Regions from separate parts of the Streptomyces sp. NPDC001606 genome, predicted to be linked through region 2. Evidence: riboswitches for the same ligand, from Rfam matches in the RefSeq annotation. Region 2 holds a riboswitch; each other region holds the start of a gene.
What was found. A riboswitch is a leader RNA that binds a small molecule or an ion and turns the genes downstream of it on or off. The one in region 2 is predicted to bind cobalamin.
Positions count from the first base shown of each region.

Region 1 (7,696 bases), on a different contig from region 2:
TTGCCGCGCCGGTGTCCTCGCGGCGGCCACGGCCACGGCCGCGCTCGCCCTCGCCGGTACCGCGACCGCCTCGGCCGGACCGCCGAAGTGGGCCACGACACTGCCCCAGGGCCACGACGTGTCGTCCCACCAGGAACATGTGGACTGGTCGACGGCGCTCGACAAGGGCGCCCGGTTCGTCTACGTGAAGGCGACCGAGTCCACCGGCTACCGCAACCCCTACTTCGCCGAGCAGTACGACGGCGCGTACCGCTCCGGCCTGGCCCGGGGCGCGTACCACTTCGCCCGGCCGGACCGGTCCTCCGGCGCCCGGCAGGCCGAGTTCTTCGTGCACCACGGCGGCGACTGGCGGGCGGACGGCTGGACCCTGCCGCCCGCGCTCGACATCGAATACAACCCGTACGACCCCAGGCATCCGTGCTACGGGCTGAGCCACCGGAGGATGGTGCACTGGATCCGGTCGTTCAGCGACGAGGTCGAGCAGGAGACCGGCCGCCCCCCGGTGATCTACACGACCGCCGAGTGGTGGCGGATGTGCACCGGCGACAGCGACGCCTTCGCCGCCCGGAACCCGCTGTGGATCGCCCGACACGGCAGCTCGGGGCCGGGGGACCTGCCGGGCGGCTGGCAGGACTGGACGTTCTGGCAGTACGGCACCCGGGGCGGGCTGCCGGGTGACCAGAATCTCTTTCACGGCTCGGCGGCCCGGCTGCGTTCCTTCGCCCGGGGCTGGTAGCCAAGGGGCGACTGGGGTGAGCGGGGTCGAAGGCGGCAAACGGGACCCCACTCCCTCGATCAGGACACCGTCAGGCCCGTCTCAGTTCATCTTCCGTTCACCCAGGTTGCCTACGTTCATCCAGCCAACGACCTCGAACGATTGCCTGGGTAAATGGAAAGCTTCTCGCTGATCCTCGCGATTGTGGTGGTAACCGCTCTCGCGTTCGATTTCACGAACGGTTTCCACGACACCGCGAACGCGATGGCCACGACCATCTCGACAGGCGCACTCAAGCCCAAGCTCGCGGTGACCATGTCCGCCGTCCTCAACCTGGCCGGCGCCTTTCTCTCGGTGGAGGTCGCCAACACGATCTCCAAGGGTCTCGTCGACGAGACCGGCATCCGTCCCGAGGTCATCTTCGCCGCCCTGGTCGGCGCGATCCTCTGGAACCTGCTGACCTGGCTGGTGGGCCTCCCCTCCAGCTCCTCGCACGCCCTGATGGGCGGCCTGATCGGTGCCGCCGTGGCCTCCGCGGGCTTCGGCGCCGTGCACGGGGACGTCCTGGTCACCAAGGTGATCCTGCCGGCGGTCGCCGCCCCGGTCGTGGCGGGCCTCGCCTCGATGCTGGCGACCCGCTTCTCCTACGGCGTCGGCGGCGGCGACGACAGCCAGGCCACCCGCAAGGGCTACCGCGCCGGCCAGATCGCCTCCGCCGGCCTGGTCTCCCTCGCCCACGGCACCAACGACGCGCAGAAGACCATGGGCGTCATCACCCTCGCGCTGGTCGCGGGCGGCTCCCTCGCCCCCGGCTCCAACCCGCCGGTCTGGGTGATCCTCTCCGCGGGCCTGGCCATCGCGCTCGGCACCTACATCGGCGGCTGGCGCATCATCCGCACCATGGGCACGGGCCTGACCGAGCTGGAGCCGCGTCAGGGCTTCGCCGCGCAGACCAGCGCCGCCACCGCCATCCTGACCTCCTCGCACCTCGGCTTCTCCCTCTCCACCACGCATGTCGTCTCCGGCTCGGTGATGGGTGCGGGCCTCGGCCGCAAGGGCGGAGTGGTCCGCTGGTCCACCGCGACCCGGATGGCCGTGGCCTGGGTGCTGACCCTGCCGGCCGCCGCGCTGGTCGGCGCGGGCGCCGAGGCCGTCACGGAGCTGGGCGACTGGGGCACCGCCGCCGTCGCCGTCTTCCTGGTCGCCTCGAGCGCCGCCATCTGGAAGATCTCCCGCCGCGAGGTCGTCGACCACACCAACGTCGTCGAGGAGACCGGTGAGCCGGCCGGCGTGGTGACCACCGCCATCGCCGCCGTGACCCCGCCCCCCGCGGGCCAGATCACCGAGGACCTGACGGCCACCATCGCGTCCCCCGCCGCCGAGCCCACCCCGGTCACCCCGGCGGTTCCGCCGGCCGCCACCGTCTGACCCGGTCACCCCGGTTACCGGTTACCGAAGGAAGCAACCCCATGAAGATCGACTGGGCGGCCATCGGCTCCGTCTTCGGCGTCAGCCTCGTGGTCACGGTGGGCCTGGTGGCCCTGTTCAGCCTCGGCATCAAGGGCCTGGCCCACCGCGAGCGGGCCACCGCGCAGGGCGACTCCGCCGCCCTCGCCGTCACCGGCGCCTACCTGAGCTTCGCGGCCTGCGCGGCGGCGGTGGCGTACGGGATCTACCTGATCGTCGCCAAGGCCTGACCGCGGACCTTCCGAAGGCTCCCCTCCCCGCACCGCGGAGGGGAGCCTTTTTCATACCCTCCCCCGCTGTGTCTCCCCCTCCCCTCTCACCGTGTCTCCCCCAGCCCTCCCGCCCCGCAATGTGGGGATCGGCACACTCCCCCCATGCAGGTCAACAGCAAGTTGACGGCCGTTCCGGGCGCGTGGTGGACTGCCCGGGCCAAGTACGGCGGCAGAAGAGGAAGCCGGTGCGAATCCGGCGCGGTCCCGCCACTGTCACCGGGGAAGAACCCCCCGGGAGCCAGGAACTCTCACCGCCGAATCTCGTCGAACCAGGGCGCGGACACCCTGAGTGAGGACATAGATCGCCATGCCGGGCTGCCGATGGACAAGGCCGAGCACCAGGACCCGTACCAGGGCCGCTGCCGATCCGACGGCCGGCTGAGCCGATGGGTGCCGATCGCAGCTACGCGTACGGCGCCGCCGCCGGCCTTCTCGGGGACCTGCTCCTCGGCGATCCGCGCCGCGGCCATCCGGTCGCCGCGTTCGGACGGGCGGCCGCGGCCGTGGAAGGCGCGTTGTGGCACGACCACCGCGGCTGGGGCGCCCTGCACACCGTCGTGTGCGCCGGTGGCGCCGTCGCCCTCGGCACGGCGGCCGCACGCGCCGTACGCCCCTCCCACGCCCTCTCCGTCGCACTGACCGCCGCCGCCACCTGGTCGGTCGTCGGCGGCACCTCGCTCGCCCGGGAGGCCCGCACCATCGGGCGCGCCCTGGAGCGCGGCGACGTCGAGGCGGCCCGCGCGCGGCTGCCGCACCTGTGCGGCCGGGACCCGCAGGCGCTGGACGCCGACGGGATCGCCCGGGCCGTGGTCGAGTCGGTCGCCGAGAACACCTCCGACGCCGTCGTGGGTGCCCTGGTCTGGGGCGCCGTGGCCGGCGTGCCCGGACTGCTCGGGTTCCGGGCGGTCAACACCCTCGACGCGATGGTCGGTCACACGTCGCCCCGGTACCGGCGCTTCGGCTGGGCCTCCGCCCGCCTCGACGACGTGGCCGGCTGGCCCGGCGCCCGGCTGACCGCCGTGCTCGCCGCCGCGGCCGGACCCGATCCGCGCGGTGCCCTGCGCGCCTGGCGGGCCGACGCCCACCGCCACCCGAGCCCCAACGCGGGCCCGGTGGAGGCGTCCTTCGCGGGCGCCCTCGGGGTCCGGCTGGGCGGCACCCTCTCCTACGGCGGCCGGGTCGAGCACCGGCCCGTGCTCAACGGCGGCGCCGGACGGGCGGTCCAAGTCACCGACATCGACCGGGCCGTACGGCTCTCCCGCCGGGTCGGCCTCCTCGCGCTCGGCGTCACGGCCGCCGCGCGCCTCATCGTGAAGGGACGCGGGAAGTGAACGGTGGTCTCCTCGTCGCCGGCACCACCTCCGACGCGGGCAAGAGCGTCGTGACGGCCGGAATCTGCCGGTGGCTGGTGCGCCAGGGCGTGAAGGTCGCGCCGTTCAAGGCGCAGAACATGTCCCTCAACTCCTTCGTCACCCGCGAGGGCGCGGAGATCGGACGGGCCCAGGCCATGCAGGCCCAGGCCTGCCGGACCGAACCGACCGCGCTGATGAACCCGGTGCTGCTGAAGCCGGGCGGCGAACAGAGCAGCCAGGTGGTGCTGATGGGCAAGCCCGTCGGCGAACTGAGCGCGCGCGGCTACCACGGCGGCCGGCAGCAGAAGCTGCTCGGCACGGTGCTGGACTGCCTGGCCGAGTTGCGGGGCACGTATGACGCGGTGATCTGTGAGGGGGCGGGCAGCCCGGCGGAGATCAACCTGCGCCGGACCGACATCGTGAACATGGGCATCGCCCGCAACGCGCGGCTGCCCGTGCTGGTGGTCGGGGACATCGACCGCGGGGGCGTCTTCGCCTCCTTCTTCGGCACGGTCGCCCTGCTGGCCCCGGAGGACCAGGAACTGGTCGCCGGCTTCCTGGTCAACAAGTTCCGCGGGGACGTCTCCCTGCTGGAGCCCGGCCTGGACATGCTGCACGGCCTCACCGGGCGGCGCACGTACGGCGTGCTGCCCTTCCGGCACGGGCTCGGCATCGACGAGGAGGACGGACTCAGGGTCTCCCTGCGGGGCACGGTCCGCGAGTCCACCGTCACTCCCCCGCTCGGCGCGGACGTGCTGCGGGTCGCCGTGTGCGCGATCCCGCTGATGTCCAACTTCACCGACGTGGACGCGCTGGCCGCCGAACCGGGCGTGGTGGTGCGGTTCGTGGACCGCCCCGAGGAGCTGGCCGACGCCGACCTCGTGGTGATCCCGGGCACCCGCGGCACCGTGCGCGCACTGGAGTGGCTGCGCGAGCGCGGGCTCGCCGACGCCCTCGTGCGCAGGGCCGCCGAGGAACGCCCGATCCTCGGCATCTGCGGCGGCTTCCAGATCCTCGGCGAACACATCGAGGACGAGGTCGAGAGCCGCACGGGACAGGTGGACGGCCTCGGACTGCTGCCCGTCCGGGTGCGGTTCGCCCGCGAGAAGACCCTCACCCGGCCCAGCGGTCACGCCCTGGGCGAGCCGGTCGAGGGGTACGAGATCCACCACGGGGTGGCCACCGTCGAGGGCGGCGAGCCCTTCCTGGACGGCTGCCGGGTCGGCCACACCTGGGGCACCCACTGGCACGGCTCGCTGGAGTCGGACGGCTTCCGGCGGGCCTTCCTGCGCGAGGTGGCCGGCGCCGCGGGCCGCCGCTTCGTACCGGCCCCCGACACCTCCTTCGCCGCGCTGCGCGAGGAGCAGCTCGACCGGCTCGGCGACCTGATCGAACAGCAAGCGGACACGGACGCGCTCTGGCGGCTCATCGAGTCGGGCGCGCCGCAAGGACTGCCTTTCATTCCACCGGGAGCGCCCGCATGAGCACAGTGTTGTTGTTGTCGACCGCCGACACGGATCTGCTGGCGGCCCGGGCCTCCGGCGCCGGCTACCGCATCGGCAACCCGACCCGGGTCGACGTCGCCGAGGAGCTGCCCGGCCTGATCCGGGGCGCCGACCTCGCGGTCGTACGGCTGCTCGGCGGCAAGCGCGCCTGGGAGGACGGGCTCGCCGTACTGAAGGCGTCCGGGATCCCGACCGTGCTGCTGGGCGGCGAGAGCGTGCCGGACGCCGAGCTGATGGCCGAGTCCTCGGTGCCCGCCGGTGTCGTCGCGGAGGCGCTGAAGTACCTGGTCGAGGGCGGCCCCGCCAACCTCCTGGAGCTGTCCCGGTTCCTGTCGGACACCGTGCTGCTGACCGGCGAGGGCTTCGAGGAGCCGCGGAAGATGCCGGAGTACGGCGTCCACGGCTCGTACGAGCGTGCGGACGGCCGTCCGACCGTGGGCGTGCTCTTCTACCGGGCGCACGAGCTGAGCGGCAACACCGGCTTCGTGGACACCCTGTGCGAGGCGATCGAGGCGCAGGGCGCCAACGCCCTTCCCGTGTACTGCGGTTCGCTGCGCGGTGCCGACGCCGGGCTGTACGAGCTGCTGGGCCGGGCCGACGCGCTGGTGGCCACCGTGCTCGCGGCCGGCGGCACCCACGCCTCGCAGGCGTCCGCGGGCGGCGACGAGGAGGCGTGGGACATCGGCGCGCTGGCCGAGCTGAACATCCCGGTGCTGCAAGGCCTCTGCCTCACCTCCTCGCGGGCCGCCTGGGACGAGTCCGACGCGGCCCTCTCCCCCATGGACGCGGCGATGCAGGTCGCGATCCCGGAGTTCGACGGCCGGCTGATCACCGTGCCGTTCTCCTTCAAGGAGCAGGGCCCGGACGAGGTCCCGGTGTACGTCGCCGACCCCGAGCGGGCCGCCCGGGTGGCCGGGATCGCCGTACGCCACGCCCGGCTGAAGCACAAGCCGAACCCGGACAAGAAGATCGCGCTGGTCTTCACGGCCTACCCGACCAAGCACTCCCGCGTCGGCAACGCGGTCGGTCTGGACACCCCCGCCTCGGCGGTCCGGGTACTGGACGCGCTCCGGGACGCCGGGTACGGGGTCGACGGCTACCCCGACAACGGCGACGAGCTGATCCACCGGCTGATCGAGGCCGGCGGCCACGACGTGGAGTGGCTGACCGAGGACCAGCTGCGCGCCGCGCCCGCCCGGGTGCCGCTGGCCGACTACCGGGCCTGGTTCGAGAAGCTGGACCCGGAGCTGCGGGAGGCGATGCGCGAGGCGTGGGGCGAGCCGCCGGGCAGCCTGTACGTCGACGGCGACGACATCGTCCTGGCCTCCTTGCAGTTCGGGAACGTCGTCGTCATGATCCAGCCGCCGCGCGGCTTCGGGGAGAACCCGATCGCGATCTACCACGACCCCGACATGCCGCCCTCGCACCACTACATGGCTGCCTACCGCTGGCTGGACCACAGCTTCGGCGCGGACGCGATCGTGCACATGGGCAAGCACGGCACGATGGAGTGGCTGCCGGGCAAGGGGCTCGGGCTGGGCGCCGGGTGCGCCCCGGACGCGGTCCTCGGCGACCTGCCGCTGATCTACCCGTTCATCGTCAACGACCCCGGCGAGGGCACCCAGGCCAAGCGGCGCGGCCACGCCACGGTGGTCGACCACCTGGTGCCGCCGATGGCCCGCGCGGACACCTACGGCGACCTGGCCAAGCTGGAACAGCTGCTGGACGAGTACGCGCTCGTCTCCGACCTGGACCCGACGAAGGCACCGGCGGTCCGCGCGCAGATCTGGACGCTGGTCAAGGCGGCCGAGCTGCACCACGACCTGCATGTGGACGAGCAGCCGGACGAGGACGAGTTCGACGAGTTCGTCATGCACATCGACGGCTATCTGTGCGAGATCAAGGACGTGCAGATCCGTGATGGCCTGCACGTCCTCGGCGGCGGCCCGGTCGGCGAACCGCGGGTCAACCTGGTCCTCGCCGTGCTGCGGGCGTCCCAGGTGTGGGGCGGCCAGGCGAACGCGCTGCCCGGTCTGCGGGCCTGTCTGGCGGCCCACTTCGGACTGGCCGAGAAGGAGCTGCTGGCCGAGCCGGGCGCGCCGGTGAAGGTGCCGGTGGAGCTGACCGACCTGGTGGACGGTCCGGCGCGGACCGCGTCCGACGCGATCGACCTGCTGGAGCAGCTGTGCCGGCGGATCGCGGAGGAGCTGGAGGCCCGGGCGTGGGACCGCACGGTCGCCGCCGCCGTGCTGCGGGGCGTCCTCGGCACCGAACTCCCCGACGCCGTCGCGGTGCTGGAGTTCGCCTGCGAGGAGGTCGTACCCCGGCTGGCGCGCACCACCGACGAGATCGGGCACATCCTGCGGGCCCTGGACGGCGGCTACG
Region 1 is NZ_JBSFHC010000016.1:130,830-138,525, reverse strand. It holds gene ACWCV9_RS26685 (lysozyme) at 1-736, shown strand, start outside; gene ACWCV9_RS26680 (anion permease) at 890-2,143, shown strand; gene ACWCV9_RS26675 (hypothetical protein) at 2,185-2,412, shown strand; cobalamin riboswitch at 2,582-2,724, shown strand; gene ACWCV9_RS26670 (cobalamin biosynthesis protein) at 2,841-3,785, shown strand; gene ACWCV9_RS26665 (cobyric acid synthase) at 3,782-5,290, shown strand; gene cobN (cobaltochelatase subunit CobN) at 5,287-7,696, shown strand, end outside.
Region 1: another riboswitch for cobalamin. It lies ahead of ACWCV9_RS26670 (cobalamin biosynthesis protein); the one in region 2 lies ahead of ACWCV9_RS06820 (ribonucleoside-diphosphate reductase subunit alpha).

Region 2 (7,696 bases):
GCTGCGGCCCGGTCGTCCGGGTCGGGCAGATAGGTGTCGAGCAGCGTCAGATAGAACTGGACGTGCACGGCCTCCTCGAACAGCTGGCGCGACAGGTACAGGCGCGCCTCCGGGGAGTTGATGTGCTTGTACAGCGTCAGGACCAGGTTGTTCGCGACGATCGAGTCGCCCGTCGCGAAGAAGGCGACCAGCCGGCCGATGAGGTGCTGCTCCTCCGGCGTCAGCTTCGCCAGGTCGGCCACGTCCGAGTGGAGGTCGACCTCCTCGACGGTCCAGGTGTTCTTGATGGCGTCCCGGTAGCGCTCGTAGAAGTCCGGGTAGCGCATGGGACGCAGGGTCAGTTCGAAGCCCGGGTCGAGCAGGTTCGTGTTTCGGGTGGTCATTACTGGCAGGCCTCGCAGGACTCGGGGTTCTCAAGGGAGCAGGCGACGGCGTCGGGGTCGGCCGCCTGCTGCACGGGGATGGCGGTCTGTGCCTGGGCCGCGCGGGCGATCCGGGTCGCCGGACGCGAGCGCAGGTAGTACGTGGTCTTCAGCCCGGACTTCCAGGCGTAGGCGTACATCGAGGAGAGCTTGCCGATGGTCGGCGTCTCCATGAACAGGTTCAGGGACTGCGCCTGGTCCAGGAACGGGGTGCGGGCGGCGGCCATGTCGATCAGGCCGCGCTGCGGGATCTCCCAGGCCGTGCGGTACAGCCGGCGCACCTCCTCCGGGATCCACACGAAGTCCTGCACCGAGCCGTTGCTGTCCCGCAGCGCCTCCCGGGTGCGCGCGTCCCATACGCCCAGGTCCTTCAGGTCCTGCACCAGGTAGGAGTTGACCTGGAGGAACTCACCGGACAGCGTCTCGCGCTTGAACAGGTTGGACACCTGCGGCTCGATGCACTCGTAGACGCCCGCGATGGAGGCGATGGTGGCGGTCGGCGCGATCGCGAGGAGCAGCGAGTTGCGCATGCCGACGGCGGCGATGCGGGCCCGCAGCGCCGCCCAGCGCTCCGGCCAGGTCAGCTCCACGTCGTAGTGGTCCGGGTGCAGCACGCCCTGCGCGGTACGGGTCTTCTCCCAGGCCGGCAGCGGGCCGTTGCGCTCGGCGAGGTCGGCGGAGGCCTCGTACGCGGCGAGCATGATGCGCTCGGCGATCCGGGTGGAGAGCGCCTTGGCCTCGGGCGAGTCGAAGGGCAGCCGCAGCTTGAAGAAGACGTCCTGGAGGCCCATCGCGCCCAGGCCGACCGGACGCCACTTGGCGTTCGACCGCCCCGCCTGCTCGGTCGGGTAGAAGTTGATGTCCACGACCCGGTCGAGGAAGGTGACGGCCGTGCGGACCGTCTCGTCCAGCCGCTCCCAGTCGATGTCCCCGTCGCGCACGAAGGCGCCGAGGTTGACCGACCCCAGGTTGCAGACCGCCGTCTCGCCGTCGTCGGTGACCTCCAGGATCTCCGTGCAGAGGTTGGAGGAGTGCACGACATGGCCCGGCAGGGCGGTCTGGTTGGCGGTGCGGTTGGCGGCGTCCTTGAAGGTCATCCAGCCGTTGCCGGTCTGCGCGAGGGTGCGCATCATCCGGCCGTACAGCTCACGGGCCGGGATGGTCTTCTTCGCCAGGCCCGCCTGCTCGGCCTTGCGGTAGGCGGCGTCGAACTCCGCGCCCCACAGGTCGACCAGCTCGGGCACGTCCGCCGGGGAGAACAGCGACCACTGCTCGTCGGCGTTGACCCGGCGCATGAACTCGTCCGGGATCCAGTGCGCGAGGTTCAGGTTGTGCGTACGGCGGGCGTCCTCACCGGTGTTGTCCCGCAGCTCCAGGAACTCCTCGATGTCGGAGTGCCAGGTCTCCAGGTAGACGGCGGCGGCGCCCTTGCGCCGGCCGCCCTGGTTCACCGCGGCGACCGAGGCGTCCAGGGTCTTCAGGAACGGCACGATGCCGTTGGAGTGCCCGTTGGTGCCCCGGATCAGCGAGCCGCGGGACCGGATCCGGGAGTACGACAGACCGATGCCGCCGGCGTGCTTCGAGAGCCGGGCGACCTGGTGGTAGCGGTCGTAGATGGAGTCCAGCTCGTCCAGCGGGGAGTCCAGCAGATAGCAGGACGACATCTGCGGGTGCCGGGTGCCGGAGTTGAACAGGGTGGGGGAGGAGGGCAGGTAGTCGAGGCGGCTCATGAGCTTGTAGAGCGCGGCGACCTCGTCCACCGAGCGGACGGTGTCGTCCTCGGCCAGCCCGCTCGCCACCCGCAGCATGAAGAACTGGGGCGTCTCGATCACCTTGCGGGTGATCGGGTGCCGCAGCAGATAGCGGCTGTGCAGGGTGCGCAGACCGAAGTAGCCGAAGCGGTCGTCGGCGTCCCGGTCGACCAGCGCGTCCAGCCGCTCGGCGTGCTGCGCGACGAACGCGGCGGTGCGGTCGGCGACGAGGCCCTCGCGGTGGCCGACGGCGACCGACTCGGTGAACGAGGTCACGCCCTGCGAGGCGGCCTCGTCCCGGATGGTGAGGGTGAGCAGCCGGGCGGCCAGCCTGGAGTAGGCGGGGTCCTCGGAGATGAGGCCGGCGGCCGCCTCCGTGGCCAGCTCGCGCAGCTCCGCCTCGTCGGCCCGCGCGGAGCGGCCGCGCAGCGCGGCGGCGGCGACCCGGCCCGGGTCGGCGTCGGGGAGGTCGGCGGTCAGCTCGGTCAGGGTCCGCAGCAGCGCGGTGCCGGGACCGTCGGTCTCCGGTCCGCTCGCTGAAGCCGGATCTGCTGGCGCGATGGTCACGTGGGGCTCTCCCTCGCTCGGCACGGGGGCCCGGCGGAGGGCAGGGGGCAGCCACGAGCGCGCACGGCGTCGCGTCCACCGGCCCACTCCACGAGGCCCGGACGTCTCAGGGCACCCGGACCGGACGGCCGGGCGCGCTGTCGGCAGGTCCTCGGACTGGAACAGGCGTGCGGATACACGCAAGTACACCGTTGCGGGACAGTTCCGGATTCGCACCGGATTCCCCTGCGGCGACAGCGAGCATGAGCATACATCTAGTGCCGGGGTGCGGTGTCACCCCCAGATGTTGTGTCGCACCGGTCCCGGAGCGTCAACTCATGGGCCGACAGGGCGATGTCGGGCCGCTCCGGCGGCGGATTCCGGTCCCGGGTACGGCAACGGGCCGCCGGATGCGCTCCGGCGGCCCGTCGTACGGCGCGCTCAGTGACCGGCGCCCGCGGTGGCCGGCGGGAGTTCCGCCTGGACGCCCGGGTCGCCGGCGTCGGCCGTGTAGTCCTCGGGACTGGTCTCGTCGACGCCCTCGGGGGCCTTCAGGGCCTTCAGGACGAGGGTCAGGACCACGGTGACCGCGGCGTTGAGCAGGAACGCCGTGAGGCCGATGTAGCCGATCTGGCCGATGCCGGGGATCTCCTTGGCCGAGCCGCCGAAGTGCGCCTGGGTCGGCGAGGCGACACCGTACGCGGCGACCGTGCCGTACACCATGCCGACCGCCCAGCCGGCCAGCAGCGCCCAGCGGTGGAACCAGCGGGTGAACAGGCCGCCGACCATCGCCGGGAAGGTCTGCACGATCCAGATGCCGCCCAGCAGCTGGAAGTTGATGGCGACCGTCTTGTCCATGGTCAGGACGAAGACCAGCGCGCCCACCTTCACCAGCAGGGACACCAGCTTGGAGACCCGGGTCTCCTGCGCCGGCGTGGCGTCCGGCTTGATGAAGTCCTTGTAGATGTTGCGGGTGAAGAGGTTGGCGGCCGCGATGGACATGATCGCCGCCGGGACCAGCGCGCCGATGCCGATCGCCGCGAAGGCGACGCCCGTGAACCAGTCCGGGAACATGTCCTCGAACAGCTGCGGGATCGCCAGCTGCCCGTTGGTGACCTTCACCCCGGCCGCGATCGCCATGAAGCCCAGCAGTGCCAGGAAGGCCAGCATCAGGGAGTACAGCGGCAGGATCGCGGTGTTGCGGCGGATCACGTCACGGCTCTTGGAGGAGAGCGTCGCGGTGACCGAGTGCGGATACATGAACAGGGCGAGGGCGGAGCCGAACGCCAGCGTGGCGTACGTCCACTGGCCCGCCTCCGGCGGGGCGATGGCGCCGCGCGGCTTGCCGGTGGCCGGGTTGACCTGGCTGAGCGCGTGGGTCGCCTTGGCGAAGACGTCGTCGAACCCGCCCAGCTTGATCGGGATGTAGATGATCGCCACCGCGATGACGATGTAGATCAGCGTGTCCTTGACGAACGAGATCAGCGCGGGCGCCCGCAGACCGGAGGAGTAGGTGTAGGCCGCCAGCACACCGAAGGCGATCAGCAGCGGCAGGTCCTTCACGAACCAGTTGGTGTTCTCGCCGCCGCCGATGCCCATCACGTCCAGCACCGCCTGGATGCCCACCAGCTGGAGCGCGATGTACGGCATGGTCGCGAGGATGCCGGTGACCGCCACCGCGAGCGACAGGCCCTTGGAACCGAACCGGCCGCGCACGAAGTCGGAGGTGGTGACATAGCCGTGGCGGTGCGAGACCGACCACAGGCGCGGCAGGAAGGTGAAGATCAGCGGGTAGACGATGACCGTGTACGGCACCGCGAAGAAGCCGGACGCGCCCGCCGCGTAGACCGCCGCCGGTACGGCGACGAAGGTGTACGCGGTGTAGATGTCACCGCCGAGCAGGAACCAGGTGATCCAGGTGCCGAACGACCGGCCGCCGAGGCCCCACTCGTCCAGGGACTGCTCGTTCTCGGCCCGCCGCCAGCGCGAGGCCAGGAAGCCCATGACCGTGACGGCCAGGAAGAAGAAGATGAAGACGCCGAGCGCGACGCCGTTGACGCCGTCCTTCACTTCGCTGCACCCCCCTTCTGGGCGGCACGGGCGCGCTGGTCACGCTGCCACAGCTTGTACGCCGCGATGGTGAGCACCGAGGCGATCGGCACCCAGAGCATCTGGTACCAGTAGAAGAACGGGATCCCGATGAGCGTGGGGTCCGTCTTGGCGTACGAGCCGACCCACAGCATCGCCACGAAGGGCGCGACGAGACACAGGCCGATGACCACCCGGACCGGTGTGACGACCGGTGGACTCACTTCTGGTGTTTCTGGCATGTGCTCCGTCCCCTCGTTGATCACCGCGTGATGCGCGGCAATCTAGGTGACGGGATCACGTCAGTGGAAGACCTCGTCCGCATATCGGCACACCGACTTCGGCGGCGGCCTCCGGAGGCTTCCCCTCCTGTTCGGCCCCTATTCCGCCGGGCGCTTGAGCCGTGCGACGAACTTGTACCGATCGCCCCGGTACACGGACCGCACCCACTCCACCGGCTGGCCCTCGCGGTCGCGCGAGTGCCGGGAGAGCAGCAGCATCGGCAGCCCCACGTCGGTGCCGAGCAGGCCCGCCTCGCGCGGGGTGGCCAGCGAGGTCTCGATGGTCTCCTCGGCCTCGGCGAGGTGGACGTCGTAGACCTCGGCGAGCGCGGTGTACAGCGAGGTGTACTTCACCAGCGAGCGGCGCAGGGCGGGGAAGCGCTTGGCGCTCAGATGGGTGGTCTCGATGGCCATCGGCTCGCCGTTGGCCATGCGCAGCCGCTCGATGCGCAGGACGCGCCCGCCGGCGGTGATGTCGAGCAGCTCGGCGAGCCGGTCGTCGGCCGTGATGTACCCGATGTCCAGCAGCTGCGAGGTCGGCTCCAGGCCCTGGGCGCGCATGTCCTCGGTGTAGGAGGTGAGCTGGAGCGCCTGGGAGACCTTGGGCTTGGCGACGAAGGTGCCCTTGCCCTGGATCCGCTCCAGCCGGCCCTCCACCACCAGCTCCTGAAGGGCCTGCCGGACGGTGGTGCGGGAGGTGTCGAACTCGGCCGCCAGCGTGCGCTCGGGCGGCACCGGGGTGCCCGGTGCCTGCGTCTCCGTCATGTCGAGGAGGTGCTTCTTCAAGCGGTAGTACTTGGGCACGCGCGCGGTACGGACGGTTGTCCCGGCCTCGTTCTCCGCACTGCTGACGTCGGTGCTCATGCTCTGCCTTCCCGGCTCCGAATGCCGAAAGCGACCGACATCCCATCGGCCCCGCTCACATCGTGGCACGGCTTACTGTCACACGACTCCACCCGGCCGCCCAGTGATCCCCTCTATATACCGCCCGGACCCGGGCTGGTCTAGGCCACAGAGGAGGGAGCCGTGCGCCCCGCAGTTCTAGATGCCCTGCCACTCCGGCTTGTTCGCGTACGTGTGGCGGAAGTAGTCCGCCAGCTTCAGCTTGCCCGCCGCGGCCTCGTCCACGACCACCGTGGCGTGCGGGTGCAGCTGGAGCGCCGACGCCGGGCACACCGCGGCCACCGGCCCCTCGACCGTCGCCGCGACCGCGTCCGCCTTGCCCTCGCCGGTCGCCAGCAGCACCAGGTGCCGGGCCTCCAGGATGGTGCCGATGCCCTGGGTGATCACATGGTGCGGGACCTGCGTGATGTCGCCCTCGAAGAAGCGGGCGTTGTCCACCCGGGTCTGCTCGGTCAGCGTCTTGATCCGGGTCCGCGAGGCGAGCGAGGAGCAGGGCTCGTTGAAGCCGATGTGCCCGTCGGTGCCGATGCCGAGCAGCTGGAGGTCCACCCCGCCGGCCTCGGCCAGCGCCCGGTCGTACGCCTCGCACGCCGCCTGGACGTCCTCCGCCGTGCCGTCCGGCCCGAGGAAGGCGTCCATGCCTATGCCGAGCGGTTCCAGCACCTCGCGGCGGAGCACCGAGCGGTAGGACTCGGGGTGGTCGGCGGGCAGCCCGACGTACTCGTCGAGCTGGGCGATCCGGGCCTGCGCGGTGTCCACGGCGCCGGCCCGCACCTTCGCGGTCAGGGCCTGGTAGACGGGCAGCGGGGTGGAGCCGGTGGCCACCCCGAGCAGGGCGTCCGGCTTGCGTCGCAGCAGCTGCGCCATGGCCTCGGCGATCAGTTCGCCGCCCGCCGCGGCGTCCGGAACGATGACAACTTCCACGCTGGGCCTGCCGTTCTGAAGTGGGCTCGTGCGTCTATGTGGTTTAGACCAATCTAACAGAGTCGGCGTCGCCGGGCGTGCCCTACGGAGCTTCTTCCCGCTGCCCGCGATCCCGTGTGCCGCTTGGGTCCGGGCGGTCTCGCACATTTCTCTAGCGGGCGCTATAAAATCTGCCCATGATGCAGGGCCAGGACACGACGGCGCGGACCGGAACGGGGTCCGGCAGGCGCGGCCGCCCGCGCTCCTTCGACCGGGCCGAAGCCCTGGACAAGGCGCTCATGGCCTTCTGGCGGCACGGCTACGAGGCGACCTCCGTCTCCGACCTCACCCGGATCATGGGCATCGGCACCCCCAGCCTCTACGCGGCCTTCGGGGACAAGCGCACCCTGTTCGAAGAGGTGGTCCGCGTCTACTGCGAGACCTACGGCGCCTTCGGCCGCCGCGCCCTCGCCGAGGAACCCACCGCCCGGGCGGCCCTCGCCCGCATCCTGCGCGAGGCCGCCGCCGCATACACCGACCCGGCCCACCCGTACGGCTGCCTCGTCGCGCACGCGGCCACCAACTGCACCAGCCCCGAGGTGGCGCGGCTGCTGCGGGACCGGCGCAACGCCGGCATCGCCGCCCTCGCCTCCCGGATCCGCGCGGACATCACGGCCGGGCTGCTCCCCGCCGGCACCGACGCCACCGCCCTCGCGCGGCACTCCGGTGCGGTGCTCCAGGGCATGTCCCAGCAGGCGCGCGACGGGGCGAGCCGGGCGGAACTGGAAGCACTCGCGGAATT
Region 2 is NZ_JBSFHC010000002.1:535,727-543,422, reverse strand. It holds gene ACWCV9_RS06825 (ribonucleotide-diphosphate reductase subunit beta) at 1-383, opposite strand, end outside; gene ACWCV9_RS06820 (ribonucleoside-diphosphate reductase subunit alpha) at 383-2,740, opposite strand; cobalamin riboswitch at 2,866-2,990, opposite strand; gene mctP (monocarboxylate uptake permease MctP) at 3,161-4,789, opposite strand; gene ACWCV9_RS06810 (DUF3311 domain-containing protein) at 4,786-5,049, opposite strand; gene ACWCV9_RS06805 (GntR family transcriptional regulator) at 5,188-5,952, opposite strand; gene nagB (glucosamine-6-phosphate deaminase) at 6,130-6,915, opposite strand; gene ACWCV9_RS06795 (TetR/AcrR family transcriptional regulator) at 7,092-7,696, shown strand, end outside.

Region 3 (7,696 bases), on a different contig from region 2:
CGCGCGGGCGCCGCCGGCGACCTGGCCGACCTGTGCCGCCTCCTGGGCGACCTGCTGCGCCGCACGGGCCGCACGGAAGCGGCCCTGGACGCCTACCGCACCGGCCTGACCCCCCACCCCACCCCAGGCACCACAACCCTGGGCCCCTCCCCGGCACCACCCCCGCTGTGAGCCCCGCCTCGCGGCACGGCCGAGCCGCCACCGTGAGACGCCCCCGGCACCACCCCCGCTGTAATCCCCCCCCCGCAGTCCCCCGCGCCCTCACACCTCCGCGTGGCCCTGTCTGCGGACGTCCGCCAGGCGTAGGGCGCCGATCTGGACGGCTGCCTGGGTGGCGTCGTTGCCGATGTCGCCGAGGCCGCCGTTGGTGAGGGTGAAAGAGTCCTGGCCGACCCGGACGGCGGCCACGTCCAGCGTGAGCAGGGCCTGCTGGCCGTCGGGGGTCGTGGCCGCCAGGGAGACGCGCAGGCCCTGCCGGGCGTCCCCGACCTCGGGCAGCGCCGCCGTGCCGATCTGGACGTCCTCCGTGATCCCGGTCTGGGTGGTGGCGGTGAACCGGGCGCACTGGACCGGCATCGTGCTCAGCCAGGCCAGCGCCGCGTCCACGTCCGACGGGCGGCGCGCGGTGATGGCGTAGCGCAGCTGGGCGTCGGTGTCGGCGTCGTCCAGGCCGACCGCGGCCCGGGCGGGACCGCCGAGCAGCTCGTCCGCGTAGAGCGCGTCGAGGAACTTCTGGCAGGCGCCGGCCGTCGTGGTCGCCTTCAGCAGCGCGTCCCGCCAGGTGGCCGCGCCGCGGGTCGCCGTCCAGGGGGCGCCGAGGTCGGTCTGGGTGAGGAGGGCGGCCTGCGCCTGCTCGTCGGTGAGGGAGGAGCCGCCGGGGCGGGCGGACTTCTTCGGCGGCGTGGTCGGCTTGGCGATCGTGGGCACGGGGTACGGGGCGCTTTCCGGCTGCTTCAGGGTGAGGGCGGCACAGCCGCCGAGCGCGAGCAGGCCGATGCCGAGCAGGACGAAGGGGAGGCGGCCGTGCGGGCCGCGGGGTATCGCTGCGGTCATCGGTGCCTCCTGCGCAGGTCTGGTGCCTGATCTCACGGGATCACCGGGCCGCCCCGGCCACCAGCGCTCGGGGCCGTACGGGTGAGCGGGGGGCGGCGGAAAAACGGGTGGCCCCCGCCGCGCCGGGCGGGTTAGCGTCTGCGGCATGCAGCGCGCCCAGCAGTGCCCGAACCGCACGACGACGCCGGAGACCGTCCCGGCGCGCTGACACCTGACCAGCATCCAAGCCCCGGGGCGCACGCCCCGGGGCTTCGGTCTGTGACGGGGCGTACGCCTCCCCCGAGAAGGAGCGTCCCGCCATGCACGACCACCGCCGCCTCGGCCGTGACCTGGACCTGTTCGACACCGACCCGCTGATGGGCGCGGGCCTGCCGTACTGGCTGCCCGACGGCGCGGTGGTCCGGCACACCCTGGAGGAGTACATCCGGGACGCGGAGCGCGCCGCCGGCTACCGGCACGTGTACTCGCCGGTGCTCGGCAAACGCGAGCTGTACGAGATCTCCGGGCACTGGGACCACTACAGCGACGACATGTACCCGCCGATGCGGGTCGGCGAGGACGAGGTCGTGCTGCGGCCCAGCCTCTGCCCGCACCACGCCCTGATCTACCGCTCCCGCTCCCACAGCTACCGCGAACTGCCGCTGCGGATCGCCGAGTTGGGGCCCATGTACCGGGCCGAGCTGTCCGGAGTGCTCGGCGGGCTGACCCGGGTCCGGGCCATCCAGCTGAACGACGCGCACATCTTCTGCACCCTCGACCAGGCCGTGCAGGAGGCCCGCGACGCGCTCCGGCTGATCGCCCGCGCCTACGCCGACCTCGGCATCCGTGCCGTACGCCACCGGCTGTCGCTGCCCGGGGCGGGCGGGAAGTACGTCGCCGATCCCGAGCTGTGGCGGCGGGCCACCGGGATGCTGCGGGAGGTGCTCGCCGAGGCCGGCGTCGAGCACGAGGAGGCCGAGGGGGAGGCCGCCTTCTACGGCCCGAAGATCGACGTGCAGATCGCCGACCCGGCGGGCCGCGAGTCCACCCTGTCCACCGTGCAGATCGACTTCCACCAGCCCGCCCGCTTCGACCTGCACTACATCGGCGCGGACGGCGCAAAGCACCGGCCCGTGATGGTGCACCGCAGCGTCATCGGCAGCGTGGAGCGGGCCGTCGCCCATCTCGTGGAGGCCCACGGCGGGGCCTTCCCGGCCTGGCTGGCCCCGGTGCAGCTGGTGGTGCTGCCGGTCGCCGAGGAACAGGTGGCGCAGGCCGCGGAGGCGGTCGCGCTGGCCCGGGAGGCCGGGCTGCGGGCCGAGCTGGCCGGGCCTGAGCAGGGCACCCTGGGCGCCCGGATCCGGGCGGCGCGCCTGGTGCCGTACCAGGCGGTGATCGGCGTGCGCGAGGCGGACGCCGGGCTGGCGGCCGTACGGCTGCGGGACGGGCGGCGGCCGGGCGAGCTGCCGGTGCCGGAGCTGCTGCGGCGGATCGGCGAGCGGGTGCGTGCGCGCGGCGCGGAGCTGTGGACCTGATCTAGGGTTTGAACGTCGGTACGACGAAGGAGTCAGCTGTGACCGGTCAGGCCATCCCCGTGATCATCGACTGCGACACCGGCGTGGACGACGCCCTGGCCCTGCTGTTCGCCGTCCGCCACCCGGGTCTGGACCTGCGGGCGGTGACCTGTGTCGCCGGGAACACCGACGTCGACGGCGTGGTCCGCAACACCCTCACCGTGCTGGAGCAGGCGGGCGCCCCGGACATCCCGGTGGGCCGGGGTGCCGAGCGCCCGCTGCTGGAGCCCGCCCGGCCGGCCCAGCATGTGCACGGCGCCGACGGCATGGGCGACCTCGGCCTGCCCGCGCCGTCCCGCACCGCCGCCGACGTGGACGCGGTCACCCTGCTGCGCCGGGAGATCCTGGCCTCCCCGCGCCCGGTCACCCTGATCCCCACCGCGCCGCTCACCAACATCGCGCTGCTGCTGCGCACCCACCCCGAGGTGACCCGCAACATCGAGCGGATCGTGTTCATGGGCGGGGCGGTCGCCACCGGGAACGCCACACCGGTCGCCGAGTTCAACGTCTGGCACGACCCGGAGGCGGCGGCGATCCTGCTCACCGCCGGGGTGCCGATCACCATGTACGGCCTGGACGTCTTCATGCGGGTGGTGGTGGACACCCCGGACGTGCACCGGCTGCGCGCCAGCAGCGAGCCCGGCACCCGGCTGGCCGGGGAGCTGCTCGCGCACCGGCCTACCACGCAGGGCGAGGAGCCGGAGGCGGAGGAGGCGGGCGGCCTCGGCGACGCGGGCGCGGTGTGCGCGGTCGCCGACCCGCAGGGCATCGTCACCCGCCGCCTCCCGGTGGAGGTGTCCCTGGCCCCCGGGCCGGGCCGCGGCCAGACCATCGTGGACCGCCGGCCCCGCCCGGGCGAGTCCGAGATCCACGGCGAGGCCCGCGAACAGGCCCTGGTGGACGTGGCGTTGGACGTGGACGTGGACCGGTACGTGAAGCTGTACCTGGAGACGGTCGAACGCTAGAGCCTCCTTTTAAAAGAGCCCTAGTCGGACAGGGTGGAGGCGCGCGCCGTCCAGCGTTCCTCCACCCGCGCGAACCTCCAGTACGCCAGCGCCGCCGCCCACACCACCACGAACAGGCCGACGATGACGTAACCGGCGCTGTCCAGGTTCACCCCGGCGATCCAGCCGGTGACGGAGTCGCGCAGGTCCAGCTTGTCGTGGACCACGCCGACCAGCTCGATCGTGCCGATGAAGAAGGCGACGGCGATGGACAGCCCGGTGATGGTGAGGTTGTAGAACACCTTGCGGACGGGGTGCGAGAACGCCCACTGGTAGGCGAAGTTCATGAACGTGCCGTCGAGCGTGTCGAACAGGCACATCCCGGCGGTGAAGAGCAGCGGCAGGCAGAGGATCGCGTACCAGGGCAGGCCGGCGGCCGCGCCCGAGCCCGCCATCACCATCAGCGTGACCTCGGTGGCCGTCTCGAAGCCGAGGCCGAACAGGAAGCCCACCGGGTACATCTGGCCGGGGCGGGAGACGGACCTGGTCAGCCGGCCGAGGAAGCGGTTCATGAACCCGCGCGAGTCCAGCTGCCGTTCCAGCTCCCGCTCGTCGAAGGTGCCCGCGCGCATCGACCGGAAGACCCGCAGGATGCCCAGCAGGGCGATCAGGTTGAGGGCCGCGATCAGGTAGAGGAAGGCGCCGGCGATCGTCGTGCCCATGAAGCCGAGCACCTGGTGGGTGGTGGACTTGTCGCTGGTCACCGTGCCCGCCAACTGGGTGCCGCCGGCGATGAGCAGCGCGAGCAGCACCACCACGCTGGAGTGTCCGAGGGCGAACCAGAAGCCCACCGACACCGGCCGCTTGCCGTCGGCCATCAGCTTGCGGGTGGTGTTGTCGATCGCGGCGATGTGGTCGGCGTCGAAGGCGTGCCGCATGCCGAGGGTGTAGGCGGTGATGCCGAGACCGACGCCGAAGACGTCCCGGCCCACCTTGTAGTGCCCGGGGGCGACGAGCAGAAAGAGGATGCCGAAGGCGACGACGTGCAGGGCGACGATCACCGCGAGCAGTCCGGTCGTCCTGACCGTGTCCTCGCGCTGCCAGCGGAAGGTTGCCTGGTCGGACGCGGGCAGGGTGGTTCCGGGCAGGTTCATACGGTCAGCTCCAGCACCTCGTGGATCCTTCATCAGTGCCGTGGCCGGTCTCCTGGCTTACGGGTCACGCGTTCGTCGCCCCTGCCTTCCCGGTCGTACGACCAGTGGCCCGGCGGATGCCGGACGGGACGGGAACTCCCCGATCACAGTGGCGAGGGCCGCGTCGATCTCTCATCGACTTCCCGAGCACCACGGCCCGCCCACCGTAGGGGGCCGGACCATCTCCTGCATAGCTGCACAACCGGGCAGGTATTCAAGATCACATACCGGCCTGCGAGGATGTGGGCATGCATCTCGTGCCTGCCGACCGCGCCGACCGTCGCACCATCGACGGCCACCGGGTGTGCGACGCGATCGCCGCCATCGGCGACGCGGGCCGTCTGCGCGCCTGGTCCGACCGCTTCTCGCTGCTCGCCGATCCCAACCGGCTCGCCCTGCTGCTGGCCCTGCACCACACCGGGCCGCTCGCCGTCTCGGACCTGGCCGTCGCCACGGGCATGAACGACCCGGCGGTCTCCCAGGCGCTGCGGCTGCTGCGCGCGGCGGGCGTGGTGGCGGGGGAGAAGGAGGGGCGGGTGGTCCGCTACCGGGTGGTGGACCAGCGGGTGCGGGGCTTGTTGGAGCACTGCGGGGAGTGAAACGCGGCGCACCTCGCCACTGAAGGTTGCTTTTCCGGGCAATGTGGACAGGCTCTCTCCTGTCGTCCTTCCGAAAGGGAGCCCGTATGGCCCGTATGGCAGAGTCCTCGCCGGACCTCTCCTCCCGGAACCCCGACTGGTGGCGGCAGGCCGTCATCTACCAGGTCTATCCGCGCAGCTTCGCCGACGCCGACGGTGACGGCCTCGGTGATCTGCGCGGCATCACCGAGCGCCTGGAGCATCTCGCCGAGCTGGGCGCGGACGCCCTGTGGCTCAGCCCCTTCTACCCCTCCGAACTCGCCGACGGCGGCTACGACGTCGCCGACCACCGGGACGTCGACCCCCGGCTCGGCACCCTGGACGACTTCGACGCCCTGGTCGCGAAGGCGCACCGGCTCGGGCTGAAGGTCGTCGTGGACATCGTGCCGAACCACACCTCGCATCTGCATCCCTGGTTCCAGGAGGCGCTGCGGGCCGGGCCCGGCTCACCGGCCCGCGACCGGTACGTCTTCCGGCCCGGCCGGGGCGAGCGCGGGGAACTGCCGCCGACCGACTGGCAGTCCGTGTTCGGCGGCAGCGCGTGGCGGCGGGTGTCCGACGGCGCCTGGTACCTGCACCTCTTCGCCGCCGAGCAGCCCGATCTGAACTGGGAGCACGAGGACGTCCGCGCCGACTTCCGCGCCACCCTGCGGTTCTGGGCCGACCGGGGCGTCGACGGCTTCCGCATCGACGTCGCCCACGGCCTCGCCAAGGACCTCTCCGAACCGCTGCGGGACATCGGCGGCATCGGCGCGACCGGCGAGGAGGCCCTGTTGCGGGTGGAGCCGGGCACCCACCCCTACTGGGACCGGGACGAGGTGCACGAGATCTACCGCGACTGGCGCAAGGTCTTCGACGCCTACCACCCGCCGCGCTGCGCCGTCGCCGAGGCCTGGGTGCCGGGCGCCCGCCGGGCCCGGTACGCGCGCCCGGACGAGCTGGGCCAGGCCTTCAACTTCGAGTACCTGGAGGCCCGGTGGGACGCCGGGGAGCTGCGCCGGGTGATCACCGAGGAGCTGGCCACCGCCCGCGCGGCCGGCGCCTCCGCCACCTGGGTGCTCTCCAACCACGACGTGGTCCGGCACGCCTCCCGGCTCATGCTGCCGCCCGGCACCGACCCCGGCGCCTGGCTGCTGTCCGGCGGCACCGCGCCCGCGATCGACCCGGCGGCCGGATATCGCCGGGCCCGCGCCGCGACCCTGCTGATGCTGGCGCTGCCCGGTGCGGCCTACCTCTACCAGGGCGAGGAACTGGGTCTGCCGGAGGTCGCCGAGCTGCCCGCCGAGGTGCTCCAGGACCCGATCTGGGAGCAGACCGGCCATGTCCGCAAGGGCCGCGACGGCTGCCGGGTGCCGCTGCCGTGGACGACGACCGGACCCTCGTACGGCTTCGGGCCGGGCGCCGGCTGGCTGCCGCAGCCGCCGTCCTTCGCGTCGTACGCCGTCGAGGCACAGGCCGGCACGGAGGGCAGCACGCTGGAGCTGTACCGCACCGCCCTCCGGCTGCGCCGCAAACTGCTGGAGGGCGAGGAACTGACCTGGACGCCGGGCACCCCGGCCGGGGTCCTGGACTTCGCCCGCACCGCCACCTGGCGCTGCGTCACCAACCTCACGGACCACCCGGTACCGCTCCCCCCGGGCGAAATCCTCCTGACCAGCGACGCCATGGCCGGAAGCGGCAGCCGGGAACTGCCTCCGGACACCACGGCCTGGCTCGGCTAGGGGGTCTTTCCGAGCATCCGATCGTCAGGCTGGTTGTGAGAGATGGGGAGGTAACTGAGGCTTCCTAGCACGGCACATCGCCACCGCACCGCCACAAGGTTCCCCGGTCCGCGTAGACGTTGGCGCGGGGAGACCACGCGTGGCCCGTCCACTCCTGCCCGTCACCTGCGGCAATGTATGCCTCCCCCTGATAGGCCAGCGGGGCGTCCTGGCGTGCGGTCCCGCAGAGGGCCGGATCGGTGGTGAACGTGGTGCCCGGTTCAACGGTGATGTGGCTGGTGGAGGGCCCGGGCTTGCAGTCGTGACCCGCTCCTGCCCAGAAACCAGCCACCTTGACCGTGACGTGCGCGGCGGAGGCCGTGGGATTGTCGACCTTGAGGGCGAAAACCACCTTGTCGTGCTGGACCTTCGCGCAGGCACGCAGATGAACACCGGACGGACCGGCTTTGGGCGGAGAACAGCGGCTGTCTCCCCCCAGCGCGTCACTGGGCTGGGCAGTCGTTCCCGCGGCGGATGTCGCTGGGCTGGAGGAAGGCTCGGCCTGACCGCCCTGCTCGGTCGACCCCGACCATCCCCTCGCAGCGACTCCCAGAA
Region 3 is NZ_JBSFHC010000010.1:154,146-161,841, reverse strand. It holds gene ACWCV9_RS20010 (tetratricopeptide repeat protein) at 1-171, shown strand, start outside; gene ACWCV9_RS20005 (hypothetical protein) at 262-1,053, opposite strand; partial or broken gene thrS (threonine--tRNA ligase) at 1,293-2,567, shown strand; gene ACWCV9_RS19995 (nucleoside hydrolase) at 2,606-3,571, shown strand; gene ACWCV9_RS19990 (HoxN/HupN/NixA family nickel/cobalt transporter) at 3,592-4,704, opposite strand; cobalamin riboswitch at 4,730-4,913, opposite strand; gene ACWCV9_RS19985 (ArsR/SmtB family transcription factor) at 4,992-5,342, shown strand; gene ACWCV9_RS19980 (glycoside hydrolase family 13 protein) at 5,438-7,102, shown strand; gene ACWCV9_RS19975 (hypothetical protein) at 7,167-7,696, opposite strand, start outside.
Region 3: another riboswitch for cobalamin. It lies ahead of ACWCV9_RS19990 (HoxN/HupN/NixA family nickel/cobalt transporter); the one in region 2 lies ahead of ACWCV9_RS06820 (ribonucleoside-diphosphate reductase subunit alpha).